3 regions of the Desemzia sp. FAM 23989 genome follow, and region 3 is predicted to be linked to each of the others. Evidence: riboswitches for the same ligand, from Rfam matches in the RefSeq annotation. Region 3 holds a riboswitch; each other region holds the start of a gene.
What was found. A riboswitch is a leader RNA that binds a small molecule or an ion and turns the genes downstream of it on or off. The one in region 3 is predicted to bind lysine.
Positions count from the first base shown of each region.

Region 1: linked by a shared signal. The riboswitch ahead of ACEN36_RS03165 (Na+/H+ antiporter NhaC family protein) and the one ahead of ACEN36_RS03780 (YfcC family protein) in region 3 are both predicted to bind lysine.
Region 2: linked by a shared signal. The riboswitch ahead of dapF (diaminopimelate epimerase) and the one ahead of ACEN36_RS03780 (YfcC family protein) in region 3 are both predicted to bind lysine.

Region 1 covers NZ_JBGQQT010000003.1:93,423-97,641, forward strand. Annotated here, with positions in the region: gene ACEN36_RS03155 (DUF368 domain-containing protein) at 1-796, opposite strand, end outside; gene ACEN36_RS03160 (hypothetical protein) at 995-1,696, shown strand; lysine riboswitch at 1,789-1,965, shown strand; gene ACEN36_RS03165 (Na+/H+ antiporter NhaC family protein) at 2,071-3,792, shown strand.
Region 2 covers NZ_JBGQQT010000003.1:60,974-65,192, reverse strand. Annotated here, with positions in the region: gene ACEN36_RS03055 (hypothetical protein) at 1-138, shown strand, start outside; gene ACEN36_RS03050 (pyridoxal phosphate-dependent aminotransferase) at 345-1,490, opposite strand; lysine riboswitch at 1,624-1,795, shown strand; gene dapF (diaminopimelate epimerase) at 1,884-2,669, shown strand; gene dapD (2,3,4,5-tetrahydropyridine-2,6-dicarboxylate N-acetyltransferase) at 2,711-3,406, shown strand; gene ACEN36_RS03035 (S-ribosylhomocysteine lyase) at 3,706-4,185, opposite strand; gene ACEN36_RS03030 (class I SAM-dependent methyltransferase) at 4,207-4,219, opposite strand, start outside.
Region 3 covers NZ_JBGQQT010000004.1:39,619-43,837, reverse strand. Annotated here, with positions in the region: gene ACEN36_RS03790 (LytTR family transcriptional regulator DNA-binding domain-containing protein) at 1-355, opposite strand, end outside; gene ACEN36_RS03785 (LytS/YhcK type 5TM receptor domain-containing protein) at 336-2,108, opposite strand; lysine riboswitch at 2,295-2,441, shown strand; gene ACEN36_RS03780 (YfcC family protein) at 2,595-3,995, shown strand; gene ACEN36_RS03775 (NUDIX hydrolase) at 4,053-4,219, opposite strand, start outside.

The DNA.
Region 1 (4,219 bases), on a different contig from region 3:
GATCATTTAAAGCGTTGGTGTTATACAGGATAGCAAATGGTGAAGCTAAAACTAATCCAAGAATTCCGCTGTAAGTTAAAGTAGGGTGATTTGTAAACAAGTACTCAATCAATTTACTGATTAGGAAAATCCCTGCTAGAACACCTATGCCAAACGGGAACAAAATTCCTGTATAATGCCATAATTGCCCCATATCCATGGAAGTTAAAGCATTAAAAAAGCCGGTGACCGAATTTAGAATACCATAATAATAACCAAGGACCATAAGTACCAGTGATCCACTAACGCCTGGTACGACCATAGTAGCCGAAGCAATTACCCCGATAAAGAACATGGTGATGACTGATCCAAATGAAAGAGTGATAGTTGACATCGTATTTCCTTCTGCTTGAACTAGTGCAAGACTGACAACAAGAGCAAAAAAGACAATGAATAATGCAATGTGGAAAAATGAAACTTTCTTTTGTTCTTGACGTAAAGCGAGTAAAAAAGATTTTGCCAAGATCGGAATCCCACCTAATATCAATCCAATAAAGGCTAATGCAGTGGGCAACGTGTATTGGCTAAGCAAGACTTCGATTAAATAAGAAAAACCAATAATGCCTAAAACCAATCCCCCGCCTAAAGGAAGCAAGATGCGGAAGCTTTTCTTCCAGTCCTTAACTAAATGTGTAATCGAATAAATCAAGTCATCGTAAATCCCTAGTGAAACCGCCATAGTTCCTCCGCTGACCCCTGGAATAATGTTGGCTATTCCCATTAACATACCTTTTAAAACCATCCATATATAACTCATTATTAATCTCCTTATGTTGTGATAATAAATACATTCATAATTGTACGGAAATACCAAATAGATAGCAATCTTTCTTCGGTTTTCTTTAAATTTTTTTAAGTGTCAAAAAATAAGGTAAATCTTATCAAATTGATAGGTTCTGGTACTATTCGTGTGGTAAAATAAGATTTTATAGATTATTTTGGAGGAGTTATAAGAGTGAATCATAAAAGTGAAGACAAATCAGCCAGGTGGAAAGATATAGTTGGTAGAGTTGTGTTGGTATTATTGGCATTATCCGTTATTTATGCTGTATATATGTTGTTTACAGCTCCTTCAGGCGTAGCAGACAACGGATACGAAAAAGTAAAAAGTGATTATGTATTGACATTGTTGCAATGTTTAGTAGGTGTGATCGTCATGTTTATTCCGTCACTCATTGAACGGAAATTTTCGGTGAACATCCCTGATATCATGGAAGTTATGTACTTTGTATTCTTATTTTGTGCAATCTATTTAGGAGAAGTACGAGATTTTTACTATCGTGTTCCCAGTTGGGACTTGATTCTTCACATGTTTAGCGGAGCGATGCTAGGAGCTTTAGGTTTTGTGGTAGTCAGTTTCTTTAACGATTCAGAAAAAGTGAACATCCATTTAAGCCCGATTTTTGTCGCTTTGTTTGCTTTTTGTTTTGCACTGGCGGCAGGAACGATTTGGGAAATTTATGAATTTTTAGCAGATGCTGTTTTAGGAACCAACATGCAGAAATTTATTACAGCGGATAGAACGGTGTTGGTTGGACGTGATGCTTTGGTCGATACGATGGAGGATCTGATCGTAGACGCATTAAGTGCTCTTGTAGTGTGTATTGCTGGATTTCTTAATCTTAGAAAACAAGAGAGAAAGGCACCAAGAAATTAATGTACGAATCACCGAAAGAGAAAGTCCACTGAAAAAATACCGCACATGGGTTGCAACCCATAAAAATATTGTGTAACATAGCATGGAATACAAAAAAAGATAGAGGCGCGATTTTTAAAAGTACAGTCACAGAGATGGCACGATGAAGTGACTAGAAAGGATGAATCGCCGAAGTTTGCAATATGGCCAAATATTGGAAGCTGGGGGTCAGCAGAATATGCTGATCACTGTCATAAATTTACAAAAATTTGTGGAGGACTATCAGCAAAAAGGTCAAATAATGTATATAATGCTATGTACAAAAGTGATGCCTTGAGTTGATTAGAGCTCTAGGTATCGCTTTTTTTGTGCTCAAAAAGAAAGGGAGTTTAGTAGTGAAAAAAAATATAGTTATTGGAATAATTGCGTTAGCGTTTGTGTTTATTACTTTTTCAGCTGACTTTACGACTGGCGCAGATGGCGCCATTCAGTTTGGCTGGTTTTCATTAGTTCCGCCTGTAGTGTCTATACTGCTGGCATTCGTAACAAAAAATGTCATCATATCTTTATTTTTAGGGATTTTTGCAGGAGCAATGGTGCTGCATTCAGTGGATGGAAATGTGTTGTTTGCAATCGTTCAGTCATTTTTAAGTATTGTGGAGTATACTTTATCTTCACTAGCTGACCGTTATAATGCCGGAATCATTCTGCAAGTATTGGTCATCGGCGGTTTGATAGCTTTGATGACTAAAATGGGCGGGACCAGAGCGGTAGCAAATGCACTGGCTTCAAAAGCTAAAGGCCCAATCAGTGCGCAAGTGATTTCATGGTTATTGGGATTATTTCTCTTTTTTGACGACTATGCCAATGCGTTGATCGTTGGGCCGGTCATGCGTCCCGTAACAGATGAAAAGAAAATCTCGCGTGAAAAATTGGCCTTTATTGTCGATGCCACAGCCGCTCCAGTTGCCGGAATTGCGTTGATCTCTACATGGGTTGGGTATGAAGTTGGCTTGATCCAAGATGGTTATGAAGCAATCGGACAATCGGTGAATGCCTATAGTGTCTTTATTGAAACGATTCCTTACCGCTTCTACAACATTTTGATGCTATTGTTTGTCGTCTGTACAGCCCTATTTTTAAAAGAATTTGGACCGATGCTCAAGGCAGAAAGAAGAGCGAGAAAATTTGATCCAACGAATATAGAAGAGATCAACCCGAGTCCTTCTTCCAGTGAGTTGGATGAAATGGAACCAGTAGAAGGTGTCAAATTAAGTATCTGGAATGCCATCATTCCGATAGGTACATTGATTGCAGCATCATTGATCGGATTTTACTTTAATGGATACAATGCAATCATGGCGGGAGAAAACGCCGAATTGATCCAATCTATGCAAAGCAGTCCCATTTCTTTTTCGGCTATCCAAGAAGCGTTTGGTGCTTCTGACGCCAGCATCGTGTTGTTCCAAGCTGCTTTACTGGCTAGTCTTGTGGCTATGGCAATGGGTGTGAAACAAAAAGCCTTTACGTGGGGAGAAGCTGTTGATACATGGATCAATGGAATGAAGTCGCTGATCATTACAGGAGCTATTTTGCTGTTGGCTTGGTCATTAAGTGCTTCGATCACTGATTTAGGAACAGCTGGATTCTTGGTATCTTTACTATCCGATTCTTTACCAGCGTTCTTGTTGCCTTCTATTATTTTCATATTGGGGTCCGTTATTGCATTTGCTACAGGAACTTCTTATGGAACGATGGGGATCTTGATGCCGTTAGCGATTCCATTAGCAGCAGGGATTTCTGGAGACCCGGAATTTATTGTAATTTCAGCAGGAGCGGTATTGACTGGAGCGATCTTTGGAGACCACTGTTCGCCTATTTCGGATACGACCATTCTGTCTTCTATGGGAGCGGGTGTAAACCACTTAGACCACGTGCAAACGCAACTGCCGTACGCGATTGTTGTTGGGATCATTTCTGTTCTCTTTGGTTTCCTGCCAGCAGGATTAGGTTTGCCGATTTGGATCGTGTTGCCGGTGTCTATGATCGTTACAGCAGCTTTCCTATATTTCTTCGGGAAATCAGTAGACGAACCAGAGGCGCAATTGGGTGAGTAGAAATGAGTGTTAATAGGTGAACTTTTCGAAAACGAAAAGTATCTGAATCAATTTTTTGAAAGAAAAGAACTCGGTGACGGGTTCTTTTTTAATTGCAAAGCGAAGCAGATAAGACTGGTGTATTTTATTCATCAAGTGAGGTACAAAAGAAGCGTCACTTGAAGAATAAAGTGGATTTACTGATCAAGTGAGGTACAAAAGAAGCGTCACTTGAAGAATAAAGTGGATTTACTGATCAAGTGAGGTACAAAAGAAGCGTCACTTGAAGAATAAAGTGGCGTTACTGATCAAGTGAGGTACAAAAGAAGCGTCACTTGAAGAATAAAGCGGATTTAGTGATCAAGTGAGATACAAAAGAAGCGTCACTTGAAGAATAAAGTGGATTTAGTGACCAAGTGAGGTACAAAAGAAGCGTCACTTGAAGAAT
Region 2 (4,219 bases), on a different contig from region 3:
TCAAACAGCGAAGAACGCCAATTATTTCTCGATTCAGTGACGCCTAAAATGCTTGTGGGTGGATTTGTGACAGTATCCATTGGATCAGTTGTCTTAGCAGGATTCTTAGCACCATTATTGATAAATCTTGTAGGATAAGCATCTGCGTTATGAAAAAAAAGGGACTGGGACAATAGTCTTTATCTCTGTCACATATTAAACGGGTGCTTTTAAATGCGTTCCAAAAGCCTGACCACATGCCTATAAACCAGCCTCCCCTTATGAGAAAAAGCATCTCATAAGGGGAGGCTGGTTTATATTCAATGGTCAAAATGTCTTTTGTCCTGCTCTCTCTTGTCTGAATTTTACTTCACTTGGAGTTGCAGAAGAAAAATCTCCAATTTATCCATTGCCGCTTCTAAGACTTTCATATCTACACAAAAACTGATCCGCACATAATCGTCTGCTTCAAAATAACTGCCTGGAATAAGCGCAACGCCTTGTTCCAGAACTAGCTTCTGGCAGAAATCATATGAAGATAGCCCATATTTTTTGATAGACGGCAATATATAGAAAGTACCATCAGGCAATTCCACATCTACATTCATTGTTTTCAAGCGGTTGTAGACGTAATCTCTCCGTAAGCGGTAGGAATTCAGCATCTCTTCGATATTGTAATCCAGTGCTGCTATAGCTGCATCTTGAATAAAGGTGTTGACACAAGAAAGTACATATTGGTGAATCTTGAGGGCTTCTTCGATAAAGTCCCAATCAGCTAATAAGTAGCCGATACGCCATCCAGTCATCGCATAAGGTTTCGAGAAGCTTTGACAGATGATGATGTAACTACGAATATCCTGGTATTTAGTTAATTGCTCAGGTTGTTCGGTAAATAACAATTGATTGTAAACATCATCGCTTATCACAAAAAGTTGGTGTTTCTTCACGGCCTCATAAATCACTTCTAACGAAGACGCATTAAGAATCGTTCCTGTAGGATTATTGGGCGAATTGATGATGATAGCTTTTGTGTTATCGGTAATGGCCTCCTCCAACATCTCTTTGGAAAGTTGGAATTGATTAGTAGAGGTATCGATCGGCACGCATACTCCGCTGTTCATTTGAATCAATTGACGGTATAAAGGAAAAGCCGGTTGTAAAATAATGACTTCTTCCCCAGGGTTGAGTAAAGTGGCTAAAGCCGTTGAAATAGCTTCAGTAGAACCAATCGTGATCATTACTTCTTCTGGTGAATACTCGATGTGATTGGTTTTTTTCTCAAATGCACAAATCGCCTCTCGCAACTCAAGGCTCCCTTGCGCTGATGAGTAATGAGTCTGGTTTTTATTCAGAGAATCGAGCGCAGCTTCTTTTATGGGTGCTGGTGTGGGAAAATCTGGTTCCCCCAAAGTCAGAAAAAGCGAGGCTTGATTGTCTACTGCATACTGATTAAATGCTCGTATCTCACTCGTCTCTACTTTAAGGACGTCTTCATTCAATCGTTCTTTCATTCGATCACTCCTTTTTGCTTATGAAAAAAAGTGTACCAGTTTGCAGAAAAAATACAATATCTAATTTTTTTCCGGACAAATAGACAACAGAAAAATTTAATGGTAGTATATAAAACATCAAAAAAGCAACTTACAATTTAATAGAGGTAGCAATGTAGATGAGTAATACACCAGAGAAGGCATTCGATGACGATGTATGAAAGGCAGCCATTGCCGAACGATTGAAATCGGCAGATTTTATATCGTGGGGATATGGGAAATACCTATATCACTCCTGCTTAAAAAGCAGAGGCGCTATCATCTGTCTACATAACCATTGTATACATTTAAGACGCCAGAAATGGTGTCTTTTTTTATTGTTTGAGGAAAAAATTGTAAAAAGGAGTTTTGTATATGTCTGTTTACAAATATAACGGCTGCGGAAATACCTTTGTGATCACGGATTTCAAGAATGGAAAAGACTATTCTATGGAGGCTACCTCTTTGTGTAGTTCAGAACAATTTGATACAGATGGCTTAATCGTCGTCAAACAAAATCCGCTAGAGATGCTGCTGTTTAACCGTGACGGTTCCGAAGCTCCAATGTGCGGAAATGGGATTCGTTGTTTTGCCAAATATGTCCTAGACAAAGGTTTGACCACAGAAGAACGATTTCCTGTACAAACATTAGCTGGTGAGATGAACGTAGACATTCTTCAAAATGAGCCGTTCTACTGCGAAGTAAATATTGGTCGACCTGATTACTCAAACCATGCTTTTGATGCTGCTGACGATGCTCCTTACATCAATCGGACGATCTCTATTGATGGAGAAGACGTCACGTTCACCAGTTTGTTTATGGGTACTGTGCATACAGTTGTTTTCGTAGAAGATGCAGTAGCCATGCTGGAGACCGATTTAGGAGAAAAACTGTGCCATCATCCATTGTTTGCTCACCAAACAAATGTCAATTTTGTCCAAGTGCTGAATCGTAAAGAAATCATCGTGCGAACATTTGAACGTGGTGTCGGCTGGACATTGGCTTGCGGTACTGGCTGCAGCGCCAGCTTTGTGGTAGCTAGAGACGCAGGTTTAGTTGAAGATCGTGTAAAAGTACATCTAGAACAAGGAACATTGACTATCTCAGGTACAGAGGACATTTTCATGAATGGACCCGCTGTATTTGAATACAAAAAATAGCTTTAGTGACTTAACTATTGAATTCTTAGGAGGAAATAATATTGAACGCACAAGAAATTATCCGATTTATTAAAGAAGCTAAAAAACGAACACCTGTGAAAGCTTACATCAATCTAAACGAAGCCATTGATTTCCCTAATTGTAAAGTATTTGGGGAAGGACTATCAAAAGTTGTCTTCGGTGATTACGAAGATTTGAAAGCCATTCTTGAAGAGAACAAAGAGCGTATCAATGATGTTGAACTAGAATACGACCGTAGAAATAGTGCTGTGCCTTTACTGGATACTACTAATGTAAATGCACGAATAGAACCTGGAGCGTTCATTCGAGATCAAGTAGAGATTCACGACCATGCAGTAATCATGATGGGGGCTATCATCAATATTGGCGCTATTGTCGGCGAAAATAGTATGATCGATATGGGAGCAATTCTCGGTGGCCGAGCTATCGTTGGTAAAAATTGTCACATCGGTGCCGGCGCCGTTTTAGCTGGAGTGGTCGAACCCGCTTCAGCCACTCCTGTAATTGTAGAAGACGATGTCTTGATCGGCGCGAATGCTGTCGTTATCGAAGGTGTTCGGATCGGCAAAGGTAGCGTGGTCGCCGCTGGAGCAGTGGTAATCGAGAATGTTCCAGAAAATGTGGTAGTTGGCGGCATTCCGGCGCGTATTTTAAAAGCAAAAGATGAAAAAACAGCCAGCAATACTGAATTGATCGCTGCTTTGCGAGAATTGTAAAATAAAAAAATGCCATCCCAAAAGATACGCTGCTTCTAAAGTGTCGAAAGTCCATTTGCGTTCCCTTAAGTCAAATTTCAAGCTCTAAAAGGAACGCAAATCCAATTTGCGTTCCTTTTTTGAGGCAATCTCCTCTTAAAGGGAACGTAATTTAATTTTATGTTCCCTTTTTCCAAAAAAATGAATGCAATAGGGAACGCAAAAAAGCGAGGAACTGGTATATTTCACCGTTTCCTCGCTCCTCATTTTCTAATTGGTTAGAGCCAGTTGAAGCGCAATCTCCTACTAGACGAATCTACCTATTCTGCTTCTGCGTGTTCAAATACTAAATGCCATTCATTGCGCTTAGCTAAGAAGTCACGAGCAATTTGCTGTGCTCCCGCTAAAGTGTGGTGAGCTGCCCAGCCACATTGTTTTTCATTGCTGGCTGGAACTTCTGCAGCCACCAATACATCTTTCATTGTTTTTTCAAGTAATCCCAAGATATCTTTATAATCTTCGTGGTTCACAACTGTCAAATAAAAACCTGTTTGGCATCCCATCGGTCCGAAATCAACCACGTAATCTGCATGATTGCGGATCAATTCAGCCGTCAAATGTTCTAAAGAATGAACAGACATCATATCCAAATGTTCTTTATTGGGTTGTGCCATACGCACATCATATTTTAAAATACGGTCCCCATTTAGTCCTGTTTTCTCACTCGCTAAACGTACATACGGGGCACGGACTTTTGTATGATCCAAGTTAAAACTTTCAACATTCATTTTTTCTGACATACTAAAAACTCCTTTTTTAGTTTAATTTGCTTTC
Region 3 (4,219 bases):
AACTTTGATGCGCTTTTTGGACGGCTTTTTGGATCCGGTCCAATGAAAAAGGTTTAAGAACATAATCCCTCGCATTCAACTCAAAGGCTTGCAAGGCATATTCATCATAAGCCGTCGCAAAAATAATGATCGGCGGATGTTGAAGCAGGTTTAATTTATTAGCTAACGTCAATCCGCTCTCTTCTGTTAAATGGATGTCCAAAAATATCAAGTCAATCCGCTGATCGATCAAAACACTGATCGCTTCTTCTATAGAATCCGCTTCTTTGATAGACGAGATTTCAGGAAGCGGTTTTAATAAATAAGCCAGCTCATTTCTGGCTAAAGGCTCATCATCAACGATTAAGGTATGCATTCTTTTCCTCCTCTAAGTCATTTCGACGTATAATACAAGATACAGTCGTCCCAGTCTCAGTAGAATCAAAACGTAAGTGAGCATTTTCTCCAAATAAACTGATCAATCGCTTATTCAGATTCTCGATGGCTGAACCCGAACCTTTATTTGAAGATACGATTTCGTTGCCTAATTTGTCCAAAACCTCTGGATCGATGCCCACTCCATTGTCTTGCACACTGATTTGAATAGCCTCTTCTTGGTTGCGAATGTCCACTGTCACTTGATTTCCTTTTTTTCGCCCTTTAAAAGCATGTCGATAGGCGTTTTCTACTAATACTTGAATCAAAAAAGGCGGCAGCAAGACTTGTTCCAATCCATTATCGTAATGGACCTCTAGTTGATAGCGCTCAGGAAAGCGGGCTTCTTCTAAGCGTTGGAAGGCTTCTACTTGTTGCAGTTCTTTCGTCAAAGGAATCAAATTGGTTCGAGCTCCCGTTAAATTAGAACGGAAAAATTGACTCAACTGAAGCAGCAGCGAGCGGGCTTTTTCGCTGTCTATACGGATCAACGCGGATATAGTATTGATCGTGTTAAAGAAAAAATGCGGATTGACTTGTGATTGAAGCGATTTGATCTCAGCATCTTGCAATAATTTGCTTTGCCATTCAACTTCTCCCAATTCGATTTGTTGGGAGAAAATATTGCCTAATCCCTCTGCCAATTGACGCTCGACAAAGGTAAGTTGTGTTTTATCTGTAAAGTACATTTTTAAGGTCCCGATGGTTTTCTGTTTGGATTTTAACGGGATCACGATTGCTGCTTCTAATGGACAGCCCATATGATTGCACCCGATCTCTTCTTGAGAATGGGCTTCACTGACCTTTCCGGTATGCAAAACTTTTTTCGACAAGTCGGTCAATATCTCAAGAGAAGGAATGTGATGGTCGCTAGCTGCTCCTACATGGGCCAAAATCCTTTCTTGATTGGTAATGCTCACAGCGTCCACTTTCATAAATTGTTGGATCGTTCGAGCAGCTTTTTCACACGATTCTTCATTCAATCCGGAACGAAAGTAAGGCATCGTTTGATTTGCCAGCTGCAGCACATCATGAGTCTGGACGGCTTTTGTCTGTTCTTCTTGGTGAAGAGTCGTTTCAATAATGGAGAGAAAAATACCTGTACCGATACTGTTCGTCAGCATCATGGGCAAAGCAATGAACCGAATCAAGCTCCACGATTCGGCGTAATCGCTTCCCAATAAGAAAATACACCCCATTTGGATCAGTTCCATCATAAATCCTAACACCAAGCCTTCATAAGCAGTTGGGTAAGTGTTCTTTTGGATGGATCGGCTACCGAAATAACCGGAAAACAATCCAATCAGTACTGAAGACAAGATATAAATGTGAACATCGCCTCCACCTTGGAAGAAGCGGACGACAGCTGAAACAAGACCGACAATAATACCGACGGATGAGCCGCCGATCAATCCAGATACACCAATCGTTAATACACGTGTATTAGCTAGAGCAGAATTTGCAGATAATTGTGTGACAAATTGATTGACGATCATTTCGTCTTGATTGATCTCCACACCCGTGTAATTAGAAATAAAAGCAAATACACTAAACATCACAATTAATTTGAGCTTCGAACTCATCCGAGAGCGATTTGTCAAAATATTTTTAAAATAAGGAATATTGATCAGCAAATAAGCCAGAATAATAATTAGACCGCCTCTTTCAAGCATGAGAATAAATAATGAAAACACCTTTCACGCCTCCTATTCATTTATTCTTAGTCTACACTAATCTTTTCAAAATAGTGAGATTTTATTCAAATAATTTTTTGCATTGAATTAAAAAATGCCCTTTTTCTTAGAATTTCCCCTAAAATATTGCAATTATAAAGTGAATCCTGTATAGTTTGTAGCGGTTAAGAAACTGAATATTATTCAATGTGATGTAGAGGCTGCGGTAATTAAGAGTAGGGTTTTCTGAAAGGAATTATCGCCGAAGTGCAGATGTACTGGGGTTACGCTAAATAAGCGTAACACTGCCTGAACAAATTGCCCAAATTTGTTTTTAGGAGAGCTCTTCATATTGCGGGCAGAAGGTATAGTATAACGGAAAAGACTATGGGCCCTTTTGCTCATAGTCTTTTTGCGTTTTTTAAGAGCTTACTCTGCTTCTGTACTCAAGGGAATACATTTTATTTAGTAGTATTTCGTTTCAAGAAATGATTAGGAGGATTTACCATGGAGAAACAAAAAAGGTCTAGAATCCCTCACACATTTGTAACGCTGATAGCTTTTACAATTGTGATGGCGATTCTAACGAATGTGTTGCCTGCAGGGCAATTTGAACGAACTGAGGTGAATGGACGGACAGTTGTTATTCCGAATTCCTATACAGTAGTGGATTCTAACCCACAAGGTTTATTTGATGTATTAAAGTCTATTCCAACGGGAATGACAGAGACAGCTGACATTATCTTTTTCTTATTTATTGTAGGTGGTGCTTTTCAACTGATTACCGATTCAGGAATGATCAGTTCGGGGATCAGCTTGCTGGTTAAAAAATTACAAGGAAAAGAAAAATGGGTCATCCCTATTTTGATTTTAGTGTTTGGTATTTTAGGATCTACAATGGGGCTTTCTGAAGAAACGATTGTATTTATTCCCATTGGAGTCGCACTTGCTTTAGCATTAGGGTACGATGCCTTAGTTGGTTTGGGGATGATTTCACTGGGAGCAGCCATTGGTTTCTTCGCTGGTTTTATGAACCCGTTTTCTGTCGGAGTCGCTCAGGAAATTGCCGAATTGCCTTTATTCTCGGGAGTCGGTTTCCGGTTAATTATTTTAGCGATCTTGTGGATCGTTACTTCTGCTTACTTGATGCGTTATGCAGAAAAAGTGAAAAAAAATCCAGAAAATAGTTTGTTGTACAACCGTAAAAAAGGCACTCATGTGACGGAAGGGACCATCAATTTCGACGACCTTCCTCCATTCACTAAGCGCCATTTAGCAACGTTGCTTGTATTTGTCGGCGGATTTGCCATCATCGGTTACGGTGTATTCCAATATGGCTGGTTTATTGTAGAGATTGGTTCAGTCTTCTTAGGAATGGGAATTTTAACGGGTTTCATCTCCAGAATGAGACCCAGTGAAATTGCGGAGTCTTTTGTTGTGGGAGCAAAAGAAATGGTCTTTGCCGGCCTAGTTGTTGGTGTTGCTCGCTCTATTTTAGTGGTCATGGAAAATGGGTTGATCATTGATACGTTAATCAATGGTTTGTCTAATGTAATCAGTTCGTTACCAGACTCATTAGCTGTTGTGGGGATGTACCTTACACAAATCGTCGTTAACTTCTTCATTCCTTCAGGCAGCGGACAAGCAGCTGCTACAATGCCAGTTATGATTCCGTTAGCTGATACTCTTGGTATCACTAGACAAACGGCTGTACTGGCCTTCCAATTCGGAGATGGCTTTATGGATTCAATCATTCCGACATCTGGTGTATTAATGGCACAATTATCGATTGCTAAAGTTTCTTATGATACTTGGTTGAAATTTATCGGTAAATTGATGGGAATCTGGCTGACTATCGGACTGATTTTCTTATTGATCGCAAACGCTATTCAATATGGTCCTTTTTAATCAACTGAAGACACAAAAAAAGTGAGGCTGCATCGTGCGCCTCACTTTTTTGTGTCTTTAGTTGTCTAGTAAATGGTGTTCTTTCACTAAACTGATCAATCGTTGTGTCAATGAAGCGGTGAACCCCCATAAGTAATGATCATCCAAATTGTAAAAAGCAATCTGATTTCGCGCATGACGGAATTTGTAGTTTTTCCCATTTGGAATACGATCATAAGGGAAAT